4 regions of the Marinomonas sp. 63XJN7_9_ISO-PGPR-S23-217 genome follow, and region 3 is predicted to be linked to each of the others. Evidence: predicted binding sites of a transcription regulator. Region 3 holds the regulator's gene; each other region holds the start of a gene.
The links. The regulator FNR, encoded in region 3, switches genes on or off when oxygen is low (the NO sensors DNR and NnrR bind a similar motif). The targets are predictions, from matches to a motif close to TTGATNTANATCAA.
Positions count from the first base shown of each region.

Region 1: the regulator FNR is predicted to act here: its motif matches at 1,369-1,382, upstream of AC0VYI_RS07370 (cytochrome ubiquinol oxidase subunit I).
Region 2: the regulator FNR is predicted to act here: its motif matches at 1,587-1,600, upstream of petA (ubiquinol-cytochrome c reductase iron-sulfur subunit).
Region 4: the regulator FNR is predicted to act here: its motif matches at 2,597-2,610, upstream of AC0VYI_RS16785 (HP1242/YdcH family protein).

Region 1 is NZ_CM149678.1:1,588,671-1,592,855, forward strand. It holds gene AC0VYI_RS07360 (GNAT family N-acetyltransferase) at 1-283, shown strand, start outside; gene AC0VYI_RS07365 (glutathione S-transferase family protein) at 385-1,017, opposite strand; gene AC0VYI_RS07370 (cytochrome ubiquinol oxidase subunit I) at 1,594-3,171, shown strand; gene cydB (cytochrome d ubiquinol oxidase subunit II) at 3,173-4,185, shown strand, end outside.
Region 2 is NZ_CM149678.1:3,119,770-3,123,954, reverse strand. It holds gene zapE (cell division protein ZapE) at 1-513, shown strand, start outside; gene rplM (50S ribosomal protein L13) at 666-1,094, shown strand; gene rpsI (30S ribosomal protein S9) at 1,109-1,501, shown strand; gene petA (ubiquinol-cytochrome c reductase iron-sulfur subunit) at 1,661-2,257, shown strand; gene AC0VYI_RS14585 (cytochrome b) at 2,257-3,498, shown strand; gene AC0VYI_RS14580 (cytochrome c1) at 3,513-4,185, shown strand, end outside.
Region 3 is NZ_CM149678.1:2,766,733-2,770,917, forward strand. It holds gene hemN (oxygen-independent coproporphyrinogen III oxidase) at 1-1,229, shown strand, start outside; gene fnr (fumarate/nitrate reduction transcriptional regulator Fnr) at 1,245-2,006, shown strand; gene AC0VYI_RS12930 (adenine phosphoribosyltransferase) at 2,032-2,574, shown strand; gene AC0VYI_RS12935 (IS1182 family transposase) at 2,815-4,158, opposite strand.
Region 4 is NZ_CM149678.1:3,584,739-3,588,923, forward strand. It holds gene AC0VYI_RS16780 (DUF748 domain-containing protein) at 1-2,367, shown strand, start outside; gene AC0VYI_RS16785 (HP1242/YdcH family protein) at 2,670-2,942, shown strand; gene AC0VYI_RS16790 (TonB-dependent siderophore receptor) at 3,204-4,185, shown strand, end outside.

The DNA of each region.
Region 1 (4,185 bases), 1.2 Mb from region 3:
TGTTGTGTACTCTAATAACCTGCCAATCGGTATTGGAAGAGTGATTGGTGATGGGGGATGCTTCTTTGAAATCACTGACATGGCGGTTTTACCAGAGCATCAGCATCAGGGTGTTGGTTCTTTAATTATGAAGGCGCTGGTGAATTGGTTACATAAAAACGCACCAACGACGGCCTATGTGAGTCTGATGGCTGACCATGGCACACCAGAATTTTATGAAAAATTTGGTTTTACCAAGGCAACAATGCCGACCTCTTCTGGTATGTACATGCGCATACTATAAATTTAGCTACAGTGAGAACCAAAAAAGCCCGTCATACGATGGGCTTTCTTATGTCTGTTCTATTTTTCTTTCTAAGCCATGATAAGGCAAAAAATGCTAGGTTAAGCGTTTGGGTTTTTCGCGCTTGGGCCAGCTAACGCCATGGCTTTTTGGTAGGCTGGACGAGCGGAAACACGCTCGACATAGGCTTGCACATGGTCTAACCCTTCTAAGGTTTTGCCACCAAAAAGAGGAAAGGTGGTTAGATCGAACATGATAAGAATGTCTGAGCAGGTGAGTTCGTTGCCTACCAAAAATTCAGAGGTCGCTAAGTGATTGTTTAAATGCTGGTAGTAGCTGTCTTCACGACGTTGGAGGATTTTCGCAAAGCCAGATTCCGCACCTTCCCCACCAAGGCCGCTTTTGCCAAAAAACACGGACAACAAGTGGTTATGATACTGCATCCAGTAAAGGTAATCAGGGTACAACACATTGTCAGGTGCAATGCAAAGTTTGCCTTGTGCGTAACGTTGGCAAATATATTCTACGATGGCGTTAGAATCGGTCAGCACGAGGTCACCGTCCGTGATAACGGGCGCGGTAGCGGTGGGATGCAGTGCAAGGTACTCTTTAGGTGCTCCTCCTGTTTTAGGATCCCGGTCATACCATGTCAGTTTATATGGCAAGCCAAGCTCTTCCATTAGCCAAACAATGCGGTCAGATTGGGAAACACCCAAATGATGGATGGTGATCATAGTACAGTCCTCTATGTGTAATGGCGCTTTTGAAGATGAATTCACTTGTTAACGGGCGACATAAAAGCGCATGAATGACAGATTCGGTTAGTCATGTGTCAGCGCATGGTACACCAGAACTTTATGAGAAATTTGCTTTTACAAAGGAAAAAATACCGACGTCTCTAAGTTGTCATTGGCGATGTGTTTGACAGTGTCTATTTTGTGTCAGTTTTTCTGTCTTCTGCTTCTCTTTTAAAAAAGTGTTTGTTCCAATATAGGGAGGTTTGCGTTGGAATAGGTGAAAAATTGGCCTTTCTTGCAGCAGTAAAGGGTTTGCAAAACAATCAATTAATGAAACTTCGTATTTTTTTGATCTATGTCTATAAACGGCGCTCTTGTGCACTCCATTTCTTTTCGGTCTCTTTATATTGATCTAACGCAATGTTTCGCAATTATGGCTAACCTATAATCCGTCCTTATAGTAAGTACCAAATGTTTGGTGCTACGGTGGGCGTATCACAATAAGAGCATGTTCTAAGGATAAAGTGCCGGTATTCGCCTTTTTCTCAATCAAGTGAATGGGTTGAAGTCATTATGATTAATGAAACTGTAGTGGACTTATCGCGGTTCCAGTTTGCTCTAACTGCTTTGTACCACTTTTTGTTTGTTCCTTTAACATTGGGGATGTCTTTCTTACTTGCCATTATGGAGTCCGTTTACGTGCTCACAGGAAAGCAAGTGTACAAGGACATGGTGAAATTTTGGGGTAAGTTGTTTGGCATAAACTTCGCTCTTGGGGTATCAACCGGTCTCACTATGGAGTTCCAGTTTGGTACTAACTGGTCTTATTACTCGCACTATGTGGGTGATATTTTCGGTGCGCCTTTGGCGATTGAAGGTCTGATGGCTTTCTTCCTAGAATCAACGTTGGTTGGTTTGTTCTTCTTTGGTTGGGATCGCTTAAGCAAAGGCAAACACTTGGCTGTTACCTGGTTGGTTGCTATAGGTTCTAACTTATCAGCTTTATGGATTCTTATAGCGAATGGTTGGATGCAAAACCCAGTCGGCTCTGTGTTTAACTACGAAACCATGCGTATGGAGTTGGTGGATTTCAGCGCCTTGTTGTTTAACCCTGTTGCCCAAGTGAAATTTGTCCACACCGTCTCTGCTGGTTACTGTACGGGTGCCATGTTTGTACTGGTGATTTCGGCTTACTACATGCTTAAAGGTCGTGACCTAGCCTTTGCTCGCCGTTCTTTTGCCATTGCATCTGCTTTTGGCTTGGCGTCTGTACTCAGTGTCATTGTCTTAGGTGACGAGTCTGGTTATGAATTAGGTGACGTTCAAAAAGTAAAATTAGCAGCGGTTGAAGCCGAATGGGATACTCAAAAAGCCCCAGCAGATTTTACCTTGATTGGTTTTCCTAATCAGAAGCTAGGTGAAACAGAATACGCTATCAAAATTCCTGGTGTTCTTGGCCTTATCGCAACTCGCTCTCTTACAGGTAAAGTGGAGGGGATTAGTGAGCTTAAAGCGCATAACCGTCAACGTATTATCAATGGTATCTACGCAAATCAGTTGCTAGAGAAATTACGTAGCGGCTCTACCGATCCACTTGTCAAAGAAAACTTCGAAAAAGTGAAAGGAGATCTAGGTTACGGTCTATTAGTGAAAGCCTTTACTAATGACATGAACCATGTGACTTCTAAGCAAATTGATGAAGCGGTGAACTACAGTATTCCAAATGTTGCGCCTATCTTCTTCTCTTTCCGCATCATGGTGGCATGTGGCTTCATTATGTTGATTGTCTTTGCGGCATCTTTCTACCAAAACGCGCGTCGTCGTATCGGCCAGAATCGTTTGTTCTTACGGATTGTAATGTGTTGTTTGCCATTGCCCTGGATTGCCTGTGAAACAGGTTGGTTTGTGGCTGAGTATGGCCGTCAACCTTGGGCGATTGGTGAAATTTTACCGGTTAATTTGGCTGCGTCAGGTTTGACAGAGACCGATCTTTGGATCTCGATTGTGGCAATCATCGCTTTGTACACCTCTTTCCTGATCGCAGAAATGTTCTTGATGATTCGTTTCTCCAAAAAAGGTCCTTCTAGTCTGCATACCGGTCGTTACGCACTAGAGAAAGAAACCGATCAGTTACAAGCTAAGGAGTTGTAAGATGGATTACGAACTATTAAAAATCATTTGGTGGGTATTGATGGGCGTATTGCTGATCGGCTTCTCTATCGCCGACGGCTATGACATGGGGGTAGGGAGTCTTTTAAACATCATTACCCGCGATGACAGTGAACGTCGTGTGATGATCAACTCCATTGCTCCTCACTGGGATGGTAACCAAGTATGGTTTATTACTGCAGGCGGTGCGTTATTTGCTGCATGGCCTGTAGTATACGCCACCTCCTTCTCAGGGTTTTACTTCGCGATGATTCTGACATTGGCGGCGCTTTGGTTCCGTCCAATCGGCTTCGATTATCGCTCTAAAATCGAGACACCACGTTGGAGAAGAAACTGGGACTTTGGTATCGGCTTTGGTTCCACTGTGCCACCGATTATTTTCGGTGTAGCATTCGGTAACTTGCTTCAAGGTGTGCCATTCCAGTTTGATGAATACCTACGTGTTGATTACACAGGTTCTTTCTTTGCCTTGTTGAACCCCTTTGCCATCTTATGTGGTTTGGTCAGCTTGATGATGATCATGACCCAAGGCGGTTCTTGGTTGCTCATGAAAACAGAGGGCGATTTGCTGCGTCGAGTGAGCAAAGCGACCACTATTACTGCAATACTTGGGGCTGTGTTCTTTGTATTGGCTGGTATTTGGCTAGCGTATGATATTAAAGGTTATGTTCTTACTAGCGCTATTAATGGTAACGAAGTTCTGACTCCTTTAATGAAAACAGCAAAAGTGGAAACAGGCGCATGGTTGCTTAACTACAGTAAAGTGCCTCTATTGATGTTGGCTCCCGTGATTGGCGTATTGGGTCTGCTAGTGGCTGCGTTTGCAAGTCGCATGAAAAAAGGTGGTTTGGCTTTCCTCGGCTCTTCATTAGGGATTGCGGGTATTATTTTCACAGCGGGTGGTTCTATGTTCCCGTTCTTAATGCCTTCTTCTACTTTCCCAAGTATGAGTTTGACTGTGTGGGACGCCACTTCTAGCCAATATACTATGGAAAT
Region 2 (4,185 bases), 350 kb from region 3:
GTGGATGGCGGTATTGATTATCGCCTGCGTACCTTGAAGCAAGCAAAGTTATACCATTTTCCGCTGACAGAGCAATCAGATCAGATACTGGAAGATCGCTTTATGAGCTTGATTTCTGATGCATCTCACATTCAAACGGGTGGGGCGGTAGAGATAGAAGGCCGTCAGATACCATTGGTGAAAAGCTGTGACCATATGGCTTGGTTTGATATCTATGCTCTATGTGATGGGCCTCGTAGTCAGGTGGATTACATTGAGATTGCGAAACTCTATTCAACGATACTGATCTCCAATCTGCCGCAAATGGATGCGACCCGAGATGATCTGGCGCGGCGTTTTATTAACCTGATCGATGAGTTTTATGACCGTCATGTGAAGGTCATTATCACAGCAGATGTCGATATACCTGATATTTATAAAGGCGACCGCTTGGCTTTTGAGTATGATCGTACAGTGAGTCGTTTGCTGGAGATGCAGTCTGAAGAATACCTTTCTCTGGAGCACCGGCCGTAACGTTAATTCGGCTTTATTATTTATACAGACTCATGTATACTTCGCTCGCCTTTTTAAGGGTATGTGTACGTTGCTCAAACATGTGAATGTTTGGTCAACCAATAATAATAGGTATAGCGTGCAATGAGCACGCGTATTGAAAGGGTTTTTTGATGAAAACTTTTACAGCTAAGCCTGCTGAAGTACGCCGCGACTGGTTCGTGGTTGATGCTGAAGGCAAAACACTAGGCCGTTTGGCTACTGAAATCGCTCGCCGTTTACGCGGTAAGCATAAAGCGGAATACACTCCACACGTTGATACTGGTGATTACATCGTTGTTATCAATGCTGAGAAAATTCACGTTACTGGTAACAAAGCAGCTGCGAAACAATACTACCGCCATACTGGTTACCCAGGCGGCTTGCGTTCTATGAATTTCGAGAAGTTGATTGATCACGCTCCTGAGCGCGTTCTTGAAATCGCCGTTAAAGGTATGTTGCCAAAAGGTCCTTTGGGCCGTGCAATGCACAAGAAAATGAAAGTGTATGCTGGTGCTGAGCATCCACATGCTGCGCAACAGCCTCAAGAACTTAACATTTAATACGGAAGATCATTATGTCAGCTACTCAATACTACGGTACAGGTCGTCGTAAAACGTCTACCGCTCGTGTGTTCCTTAAAGCCGGTTCTGGTAACCTAGTTATCAATAACCGTTCAATTGATCAGTACTTCGGTCGTGAAACTGCTCGCATGGTTGTTCGTCAGCCTCTTGAGCTAGTTGAAGCAACTGAGAAGTTTGATGTTTACATCACTGTTAAAGGTGGTGGTATCTCTGGTCAAGCTGGTGCAATTCGTCACGGTATCACTCGTGCATTGATGCAATACGATGAGACTCTACGTCGTACTTTACGTTCTGCTGGTTACGTTACTCGTGACTCTCGTGAAGTTGAACGTAAAAAAGTGGGTCTACGCAAAGCTCGTCGTCGTCCTCAGTTCTCAAAACGTTAATTTTCGTTTTCAGATTACTATCAAAGCGCTTGGTGTTTTCTCACCAGGCGTTTTTTTTATTTTGCAATTTGTTGAAATATATTTTTTGAGCTAGGACATAGAGTTAATTGTGTTTATTCAATAGAATATTGTTTTGCTGTTCAATGAGGTGTTGGTTGTTTGGAAGAAAAAATCAATAAAAGTCGTCGTCGATTTTTAATTGGCTCGACCACCGCTTTGGGAGTGGTTGGGGGTGTCGGTGCGACCGTGCCTTTTTTGTGTTCTTGGCAGCCAGGTGATGCGACAAGAGCGTCTGGTGCCCCTGTTCAAGTAGATGTCAGTAAGCTTGAAGAAGGCCAACAAGTGACGATTGCTTGGCAAGGAAAGCCTGTTTGGGTATTACGTCGTACGGCTCAAACCATTAAAGATTTGCCAAAGCTAAACGCGCAGTTGGTGGATCCTTTTTCCTCTGTTGATCAACAGCCAGCCTATGCCGATAATCTTTATCGCTCCATTAAGCCTGAATATTTGGTATTAGTGGGTATTTGTACCCACCTCGGTTGCTCACCAAACTATCAACCCAACTCAGTGGCTGATGATAATGCGCAATGGTATGGCGGATACATTTGTCCATGCCATGGTTCGCGTTTTGATTTAGCAGGACGAGTCTATAAGCATTACCCAGCGCCAACCAACCTTGTTGTTCCACCTTATTATTTTAAGAGTGATCGCGTGATTGTGATTGGTATCGGTCAAAATGCCAAGGGAGAAGTGTAGTGGGCTTTTTTTCTGGGCTGCTTGATTGGCTGGATGAACGTTTCCCAATTAAGGCATTTTATAAAAAGCACTTCTCTGAATACTATGTCCCCAAAAACTTGAATGCCATGTATGTTTTTGGTGTTTTGGCAATGTTGCTGCTATTTAATCAACTGATTACGGGGATTTGGTTGGCGATGAGCTATACGCCCACTGCAGCCGGTGCGTTTGCCTCTATTCAATATATTATGCGTGATGTGCCCTACGGTTGGCTGATTCGCTATATGCATACAACCGGAGCTTCGGCTTTGTTTATCGTACTGTATATTCATGTGTTGCGAGGTTTACTGTACGGTTCCTATCAACGACCTAGAGAATTGGTATGGCTATTGGGGATGACTCTGTATTTCATTATTATGATCGAAGCGTTTATGGGCTATTTGCTGCCTTGGGGGCAAATGTCTTATTGGGGCGCGCAGGTTATTACCTCATTATTTGGAAGTATTCCCGTGATTGGCAAAGGCTTAGAGCAGTGGGTTCGAGGTGATTACCTTGTTTCTGGTGTGACGTTGGGGCGATTCTACGCATTGCATATTATTGCGTTCCCTATATTGATGGGGCTTTTGGTGTATTTACACTTGTCAACGCTACGTCATGTAGGCTCAAACAATCCTCAAGGTATCGACATTAAAAAACATGTGAATAAAAAAGGCGTGCCTTTAGATGGGGTTCCTTTTTCTCCTTATTTTATTACCAAAGACATTTTAGCTATTGCCGTTTTTCTTTTTCTTTTTTGCGCGGTGATTTTCTTCTTCCCTGATGGTTTTGGTTTTATTCTAGAAAAAGCGAATTTTGAGCCTGCTAATCCTTTAATAACGCCTGTGCATATTGAGGCCGCTTGGTATTTCTCGCCTTTTTATGCCATGTTGCGTGCTATTACCTTTTCGCTGTTTGGGTTGGATGCGAAGTTCTTGGGCATGGTCGTCATGTTATCGTCAGTGCTTATCGTATTTTTTGTGCCCTGGTTGGATAAAAGTCCTGTTCGATCCATTCGCTATAAGGGCTATTTAAGTAAATGCTTTTTATGTGTTTTTGTGGTGAGTTTTCTGGTGCTGGCAGTGATGGGAAGCTTGCCAGTTGGTAAAACGACGACTTGGGTTTCACAGCTTGCCACTTTGGGGTACTTTTCTTATTTTTTATTAATGCCTTGGTATTCCCGTGTTGAAGCGACTAAGCCTGTACCGGAAAGAGTGTCCCTGTGATGCGAAGAGTCATCTTGATTACGTTGTTTTCCTGTTTTTTTAGCATTGTTGCCGTAGCAGGAGGGAGCGACCAAGGGGGAATGACGCCTGATTTTAGTGATCAAGCCTCTTTACAGCGGGGGTTAAAGATTTATTCAAATTATTGTTCTGGCTGTCATCAGCTTAGTTATATGCGTTATAAGGAAATTTCTATTGATTTAGGTATTCCTAATGCATTATTTGAAGAAAATTTATTACCAAAATATGCTAGAATGGGCAGCCAAATTACAGCGACTATGGCATCTGTTGATGCAAAACGTTGGTTTGGTGCAAAAGCACCTGATTTAACACTTGAGGCGAAACGAAGAAGTCCCAATTGGATATATCATTATTTGCAGGGCTTTTATCAAGATAAGTCGCGGCCATTAGGGGTGAATAACCTGTTGCTTGAGAATGTTGCGATGCCCAATGTGCTCGAACATTTGCAAGGGCAAAGGTTGCTACAATGTCAGCAAGAAGAGAAATCGCTTAAGTCTGGTCATAATTGCCGCACAGTGGCTGGAAAGATAAAAGGAACGGTTTCTGAGCAAGAATTTAAGCAAATCGCATATGATACCGCGAACTTTTTGGCCTATACAGCGGATCCTTCGCGTTTTCAGCGTGAGTCTTTAGGGTTAAAAGTTTTGCTCTTTATTGCTTTGTTTTGTG
Region 3 (4,185 bases):
TCAGCCTCTACTTCCACATCCCATTTTGCGCTCATCTTTGTTACTACTGCGCCTGCAACAAAATTGTGACAAAACAATACGACAAGGGCGAGGAGTATGTGGAGTTATTAGGAGAGGAAATACGCCTACGCAGCTTAATGATTGACGCTGATCGTCCGGTGACACAACTGCACTTCGGAGGTGGCACACCAACCTTTTTGTCTGAGTCACAATGGCAGCAGTTATTTGATGTAATCAATAGACATTTTTCTTTGATTACCAATGGCAGTCAGGACTATAGCGTTGAGATTGACCCTCGAGAGATTAGCAAGTCAAAACTGACACTTCTGACAACCATGGGCATAAATCGCGTCAGCATAGGCGTTCAGGATTTCGATATATCGGTCCAAAAAGCCATTCACCGCATACAACCTGTTGAAATAGTTGAAAAGCTCGTCAATGACTGCCGCGAACTCGGTATACGTTCTATTAACTTCGATTTAATTTATGGCTTACCGTTTCAAACTCTAGACGGTTTTAAAGAGACGCTGAATATCGTTTTGAGATTACAACCAGAACGTATTTCCGTCTTTAACTACGCTCACTTACCTGAGCGGTTCCCAGCGCAAAAACGGATTCCAGAGGAGAACCTACCTTCTGCAGAAATGAAGCTGCATATACTCAAAATGACCATTGATACATTAATAGAAAATGGCTACGTCTATATTGGCATGGACCATTTTGCTAAGCCTGATGATACGTTGACGATTGCTCAAAACGAAGGCAAATTGCAACGTAATTTTCAGGGGTACACCACCCATGCAGATACAGATTTGATTGCCTTTGGCGTATCCGCGATCAGCAACTTAAGCGGCGTGTATATCCAAAACCATACTGACTTGTCTCTTTACCAAAATAGCATTGAAAACGGTCAACTCCCTATTATGAAAGGCTATATCAGCGATAATGATGACAGAATTAGACATCGAGTCATTATGACGCTTATCAGTCAATTTAGATTAAGCTTTCAAGCCATAGAACAAGAGTTTACTATACGCTTTAAAGAGTACTTCGCAGTAGAGCTTGCTAAATTAAAGCAGCTAGAATTGGATGGCATCATTGAAATTCTGAGCCAGCAAGAAGATACTATTATAAAAGTAACAGATCGGGGACGATTACTTATTCGCTGCGTATGCATGGTTTTTGACAAACATTTGAACAGCGTAGTCAAGTATTCAAAAGTAATATAATCTAGGGAGAGTGAAATGCCCGCAACACACACACAATCACGTTTTAGCAGTAAGTTATCTTCTCAGTGTCAAAATTGTAGCTTAAGTGCGCTATGCCTACCTATCGCTCTGGCAGACGAAGATATTAATCGATTAGATCAAATCATTGAGCGAAAACGCCCTCTAAAGAAGGGGGAGGTGTTATTCCATCAAGGCCAACCTTTTAGTTCTGTCTTTGCCGTGAGAACCGGCACACTAAAGACTTTTAATATTACCTCTTCAGGCGAAGAACAAATCACAGGCTTCTATTGCCCTAGCGAACTGGTTGGTCTAAGCGGTATCGATGATAATACCTACCCTATTTCTGCTAAAGCACTAGAAACAACCACCGTATGCGAAATCCCATTCAGTCATTTGGAGAATCTTTCCGCACAAATCCCGTCACTCAAACACCAGATGTTCAAAGTAATGAGCCGTAAAATTGGCGATGATCAGCAAATGATGGTACTTCTGGGCAAAAAGAATGCTGACGAAAAAGTAGCCTCATTCCTTCTTAACCTATCGAACCGCTTTAAAAAGCGTGGTTATTCAGCGACGTCCTTCCGACTTTCCATGTCCCGTGGTGAAGTGGGTAACTATTTAGGCTTAGCAGTAGAAACAGTTAGTCGTGTGATCACACGCTTTCAAAAAAACGAATTAATCCAAGTAGATGGTAAAGAAATTTCCATTATTGACTTGCCAGAAATGCAAAAACTCGTGGGAGTTGCGCCTGACTGTGGTAAAATAGCTCAGTTTTGAACTACAAACTAGGCGCACTTTGATTATGCTGTATGATGATTTCTACGTTAAGTCATTAATTCGTTCTGTTGAAGACTGGCCAAAGCCAGGCATCAACTTTCGAGATATCACCCCTATTTTTAGCGACCCAAAAGGCATGCGTATGGTCGTTGATGCTTATGTGCATCGCTATATTACCAGCGATATTACTCATATCGCTTGTATTGATGCTCGTGGCTTTTTGATCGCGGCCGTACTGGCATATGAACTACAAAAACCGCTGATTTTGATCCGTAAAAAAGGGAAACTGCCTGGCAAAACCATTTCACAAGCGTACGACTTAGAATACGGTTCCGCTGAGTTGGAAATTCAGGAAAACTCAGTAAAAACTGGCGATAATGTTTTATTGTTTGATGATCTTATTGCTACAGGTGGCACCCTATTAGCAGCTATTGAGCTATTAACGAGCCAAGGTGCAGAGGTTAAAGAAGTGGCCGCTATTATTGACCTGCCCGATCTAGGTGGAAGCCAAAAATTACAGGATAGAAACATCCCCGTTTTTAATCTGTGTGCGTATGAAGGTGATTAATCATCTATTTGCCTTTATTCACTAGAGGCAGTCTAAAGCATCAATAAAAAAGGTGGCGAATGCCACCTCAGGTTACTGATAAACCCCAGTTTTTTGCTGGGGTTTTATTTTTCTGAGTCTTTTGCTCACATTCCTTCCTAAGTGACTCAAGATATCTCATTAGTTACTTAGAGCTCTTTGAGGCCTTTTATTAAGGCTCTGACTATCGATTTCGTCATTTTTTTGAACAAATAAAAGCCTCTAGCTAAGCATTAAGGCTATCTTTTTCATATTTTGGGCGGCTGCCGTTAATAGACATTGAGAAGCTACTTTATCTGTTCCTCGAAATCGTGCATATCGATAGCCATGCAGCTCTTTTGCGTCGGCAAAACTTCGTTCCACGGTTTCCTTTCGTCTGGCATAAATGACTTTGCCTAATGGGGTTAGCCGATGGGCATTGATGCGTTCTTTGCTATCTTCCCAAACATGACGCGTAATGGTTTTGACCGATTTTTTGTTTGTGGTGCAGCGGTGCTTTTCTGGGCAGTTCGCGCAGATCAGGCTATCTGAGTCGTAGTGACGGTAACCTTCTCGAGAAGTGGTTTTGTAAATGAGTTTTTCACCTTGCGGACAGAAGTAGACATCTTGTTCCCTGTCGTACTTGTATTCGCGTTTATAGAAGAAGCCTTTCTTGTGATTAGGACGACGATAGCCCATCACGGCATAGATATGTCGTTCTTCTAACCCATGACAAACTGCCGAGGTAAAGTACCCCGCATCGACTCCGACCGATGTGATGAAAAGCTTAAAGCGTTCTTTGATTCGGTCCAATCGCTCTAAATAAGGGACAGCATCGTGGACATTGCCTGCGGTGACGTGTACGTCAGTAATAATGTTGCAACGTGCATCAACCGTTCGGTGATCTAAGTAGAAGAACCCTTTGGGCTTAGTATCTCGTACCATATAGCCACTCTCTGGATCCGTCGTACTCTGCTTGATTTCACGACTCTCCACCTTGTTTTTTTCAGGTGGTAAAGGCTTTTTTCCATGAACGAGTCGATCCTCCTCAACGGCCTTATCGAGCTCATCCATATACGCCTGTCGGGACTGTTCAACCACTACTTTTTCAAAATGCTTTTTGTTCGCATTGGCTTTAAGGTGTGTGGAGTCCGTATAAAAGGTGTTTCCGCCAACTAACTTGTGTTTTATAGCCTGGAGTACGATCTCATCAAAGATCTTTTGATAGATATCGGATTCCTTAAAACGACGTGTGCGGTTTGCACTCAAAGTGGAAGCATCGGGAATTTTGTCAGTCAGGCCTAAACCTAAGAACCAACGATAAGCGACATTAACTTGAACCTCTCTAATCAACTGACGTTCACTACGAATACCAAAAAGGTAGCCAATAAATAGCAACTTAAACATGAGAGTAGGATCGAGAGCGGGACGACCGTTATCCGCGCAATAAAAATCCTTCACAAGATCATGTAGAAAGGAAAAATCAATAATTCGATCAATCTTGCGAAGCAAGTGATCACTGGGGACGAGCTCGTCGATGGAAACAAACTCTAAAGTAGACTGGGTTTGAGGGCGTTCTTTAAGCATGCCGTTATTATAAAAAATCCCCGCCGA
Region 4 (4,185 bases), 820 kb from region 3:
AAGATTGATCTTGTGAGTCAGTTTCATTACACACCAATAAAAGGCCAAGCAAGTCTAACGATTCAAGATACCTTACTTCCACTGCAAGCCTTCGCCCACTTTATTCCAACCCCTTATCAAACAAGTAAGGGGAATATCGGCCTGAAAGGAACTCTGACTGCCAGCCTGCAAAAAAATGATGGTAAAACATCGTACCAGCTTAACGATTCTTCACTCACCGCTAACTTCAAGGCATTGAATTTACCCCTGCCAGACCAAAATCATCTTTCTCTGGCTTCCAGTACCTTAGCGCTATCAAACCTATCCGCCTCTTATGACTCACAAAACAACATCAGTGCAAAAGGCAATGTGGATATTCAAGTGAATGGATTAACAACCAAACTAAAAGATAAGCAAAGTGCCAGTGTCGCCCAGCTATCCGTTAACACGCCTTTCGATGTAACACAGCACGACCAAACACTCACCGCCAATACACCACAGGCCAACATCAACCTTCATCAATTAACATTGGCGCTCTCTTCTCTTGCCTTGACGAATGAGCAAAGCACTTTGGCTCTTAGTCAGTTACAGTTGAGCAAATCCACTACTGATGCGCTTCAGCTCTCAGTAAAAAGTCAGCTAGACAGTCACAACCTAAGCGCAGAACAAGCGGATATCAAAACCCACTACGACACTCTCAGCCTGACGAATACCAGTTCGTTCTCACAAACACCGAGCAAGGGTATAAAAGTCAATAATAACGACATAAAACTGACGTTAGCTGGTATCACGGCTCAACAAAAAAATAAAGCGGATGTCTCACTAGGACAACTGCATATTACGGCGAATACCCTGAACCTAGACCTTAATGACCAACAAACACCCCATGTAATAGGCACAGACCTAAACTTGATGACTCAAGCCTTTGATGCGAAGTTATCAGACACAAAACGAGCGGCATCATGGCAAGATGCTTCACTCTCTCACGTTAACCTTAACCAGCAAGGTAACAACTTTAACGTCTCTCTTAATAAGTTGAACATTCAAAAACTTATCGTTTCTGAGCCTCTTGTGCCTAAAACAAATCAGCCCGCCTCTCCAGCCCTTGCTACCATTGATGATGTGTCTATTGATCAAATCCATGCAAACCAAGATGGCATTCGCATCAAACAGATCGATACCAAAGGGGTTAAAGGCAACTTGCTATTAGACAGCAAAAAACGCATTGAAAACTTGGTATTTGTCGACACCAACGAACAGCAAGCACCCTCAGAAAAAGCCAAACCAATCGACGTACCGAAACAACAAGACATCGCCACACAACAGAGTTCAACCAACGCCTCTGCAAACACCGCATTTAAAGCCCCTTATTATGTGATCTTAAATGCTTACAACATGACAGGTAAGTCTAGCTTATATATTCAAGACAAGAGTATTGATCCCGCTCTAAAGCGCACGCTAACCATTGAAAAGTTTGCTATTCGCAACCTCAACACTAAGGATAAAGAGCAAAAAGCCACTTTAGATTTCCAAGCTAGAAATGACAAATACTCCACTCTTTCTGGTGAACTGACGATACTTCCTCTCGCCAAAAAACTCACCATGTCGTCTCACTTAGTGGTTAGCCAAGCCGAGCTACCGCCTTACTCTCCTTATATCGCGAATGTTTTGGGTTACCAAATTGATTCTGGTCAATTGAATCTAAACCTTAAATTGACCTCGAAAGAAGGTGTTATCAGTGGCACAAGTCATATTGTACTAAAACAATTTGACCTTGGAGGGACGTACAAAAGCAGCTCAGTGATCAAAACTGGAGTAATTCCTCTGAACATTGCAGTTAGCGCATTAAAAGACGGAAACGGTAATATTAATCTCGATATTCCCCTCTCCGGTAACATAGATAACCCTCAGTTCGGATGGGGAGATCTCCTCGTTTTGCCAATCAAGAAGGCCTTATTTAAAGCGTCCACTAATTATTTACTGCAAACCTTTGTGCCTTATGCGAATGTCATTTCAATTGCGCAGTTCGCAGGTGAACAGTTGTTAAAAATTCGCGTAGAGCCTTTGAAATTTCAGGCGAAACAAACCGACCTTTCGGCAGATCAAGAAACTTTTTTAAAACAATTAACAGATCTTATGAAAAACAAAGAAGACAGTGAGCTGAGAGCCTGTGGTGTAGCAAGCTATCAGGATTTAGGCCTAGAAAAGCCACCAGTCACCATAAGTGATGCAGCCCGTCAAACTGCCAATGCGATAGCAATAAAAAGAGCACAGAGCCTAAAAAATTACCTAGTGAACCAAAAGATTGACTCCTCTCGTATTTTTATCTGCGCGCCTGAAGTTGATCTTACCCGTGGTAGCACGCCACGCATCGATTTAAACTTTTAATCCAATTGCCGCCAGCTCATCGCGAACTGGCGGCAAGTTAAACGACAAAAGAATCAGTTACCTCGCCATAATCCTTATTAACCAATATGGGGGTATCTGCTCACACATGCGCCGTCAGCGATTAGTAAAAGCCTCTTCAAAATGCCTAAAAGCCAAGTAATAAATGCGCAATGCCTTGTGATGATGAATTCAATGCGCCATAACTTTACTAATGCGTTTTTTAAAAAACGTGATCGGTATCAAGACATCAAACTCGCAAATAACCTAGCCTAATGATTAGAGAGTGAAAAAAGGAAAATAATATGCCTATCGAAAATCATAATTTAGCCCTTGAGTTACCAGAATTTAAAGACGACATTCATAGTCTTAAAATGACGGATGACCACTTTAAAAAGCTATCGGATGAATACCACTACCTGACGAACGAAATCAAAAAAATGGAGCAGGAAATTCTTCTCGTTTCAACGGAAGAAGAAGAGACCTTTAAAAAGCGTCGCTTGCAACTTAAAGACACCTTGGTTGATTATCTAAAACAGTCTCAGACTGCTAACCAGACAAGCCAAATGCAACTTTAATTCCATGAAGGCGTAATGAGGCAGAGGACTGAACGGATCTGATCATTGCGCCTTTACTATTCTAACTTGCTCTTCTAGCAACCTTCTAAAAATATTCTTGATGAACAATGCCTTACGAGCTTTATCTCGTTAATCCTCGCTTTTTCATCCAATAACAACCAATCCACAAAACCTTTTGGTATATTAAAACAACTCAATATTGCAAACGATTATCATAATCACTATCATATTCCTTCCATTTTTTTGACCCTTGGTTTTGTTATGAAGCTCAACCCCTTTCTGATCGCAATGCAAGCTTGTAGTGCGCTTGCTTTTTCTACCAATACCCTTGCCGACACAACAGACGCAAACGTAAAATTAGACACAATAGATGTGAAAGGACGCGCTTTGTCCTACTATAAAGACGACGAAACAACCTTCGCCACACGTACTGAAACCCCTATAGACAAAACACCACAGTCCGTGCAAGTGGTGACTCACACCATGATAGAGGATCAAGCTGCACGGCAAATAACCGATTTGTATCGCTCAATATCAGGATTATCACAAAACAACGTTTCTACTGTTACCCTACGCGGCTTCAGCCAAGACGAGATCCTCTACGATGGATTGAAAGGCGATCCTTATGGGGATTTTTCAATTCCTCAACTTTTCACCATTGATCAGATTCAGGTCTTAAAAGGGCCATCTGGTGCCCTGTATGGCGCGGGAGAACCTGGCGGTGTGATTAACTATGTCACCAAGAAACCAACCTATGATCCACGCAACACGATCCAAGCCACGGTGGGCAACAAAGACTTTCTAAGCGGCAGTGTAGAATCCTCTGGTCCACTTAACAAAGAGGCTTCAAAACGCTACCGAGTGGGAATTTATTCGGATGGACAACATTCATACCGCAATAATGTGAAAGAACAAAACCGTATTATCGATCTTGGCTATGCGTGGGATATTAACGATAACGACACACTGACCACTCAATATACAAATATTCACCAGAACATAAACGGCGCTCGCTTACGCGGGATTCCAACGGATAATAATGGCAACTTCCTAGCGCCAATTTCTTGGAACGATAACGAAAGAACAGACTACCAAGAGCTTAACGCACAAGTCTTTCAAACTAAGCTCGACCACACCATTAATTCATGGTTGGATAGTAATCTCGCCGTTCGCTACTTCGAAAATACCGAGACTCAGAAATATCACGAAATAAACAAACTGCTTGATACGAATGGTGATGGCA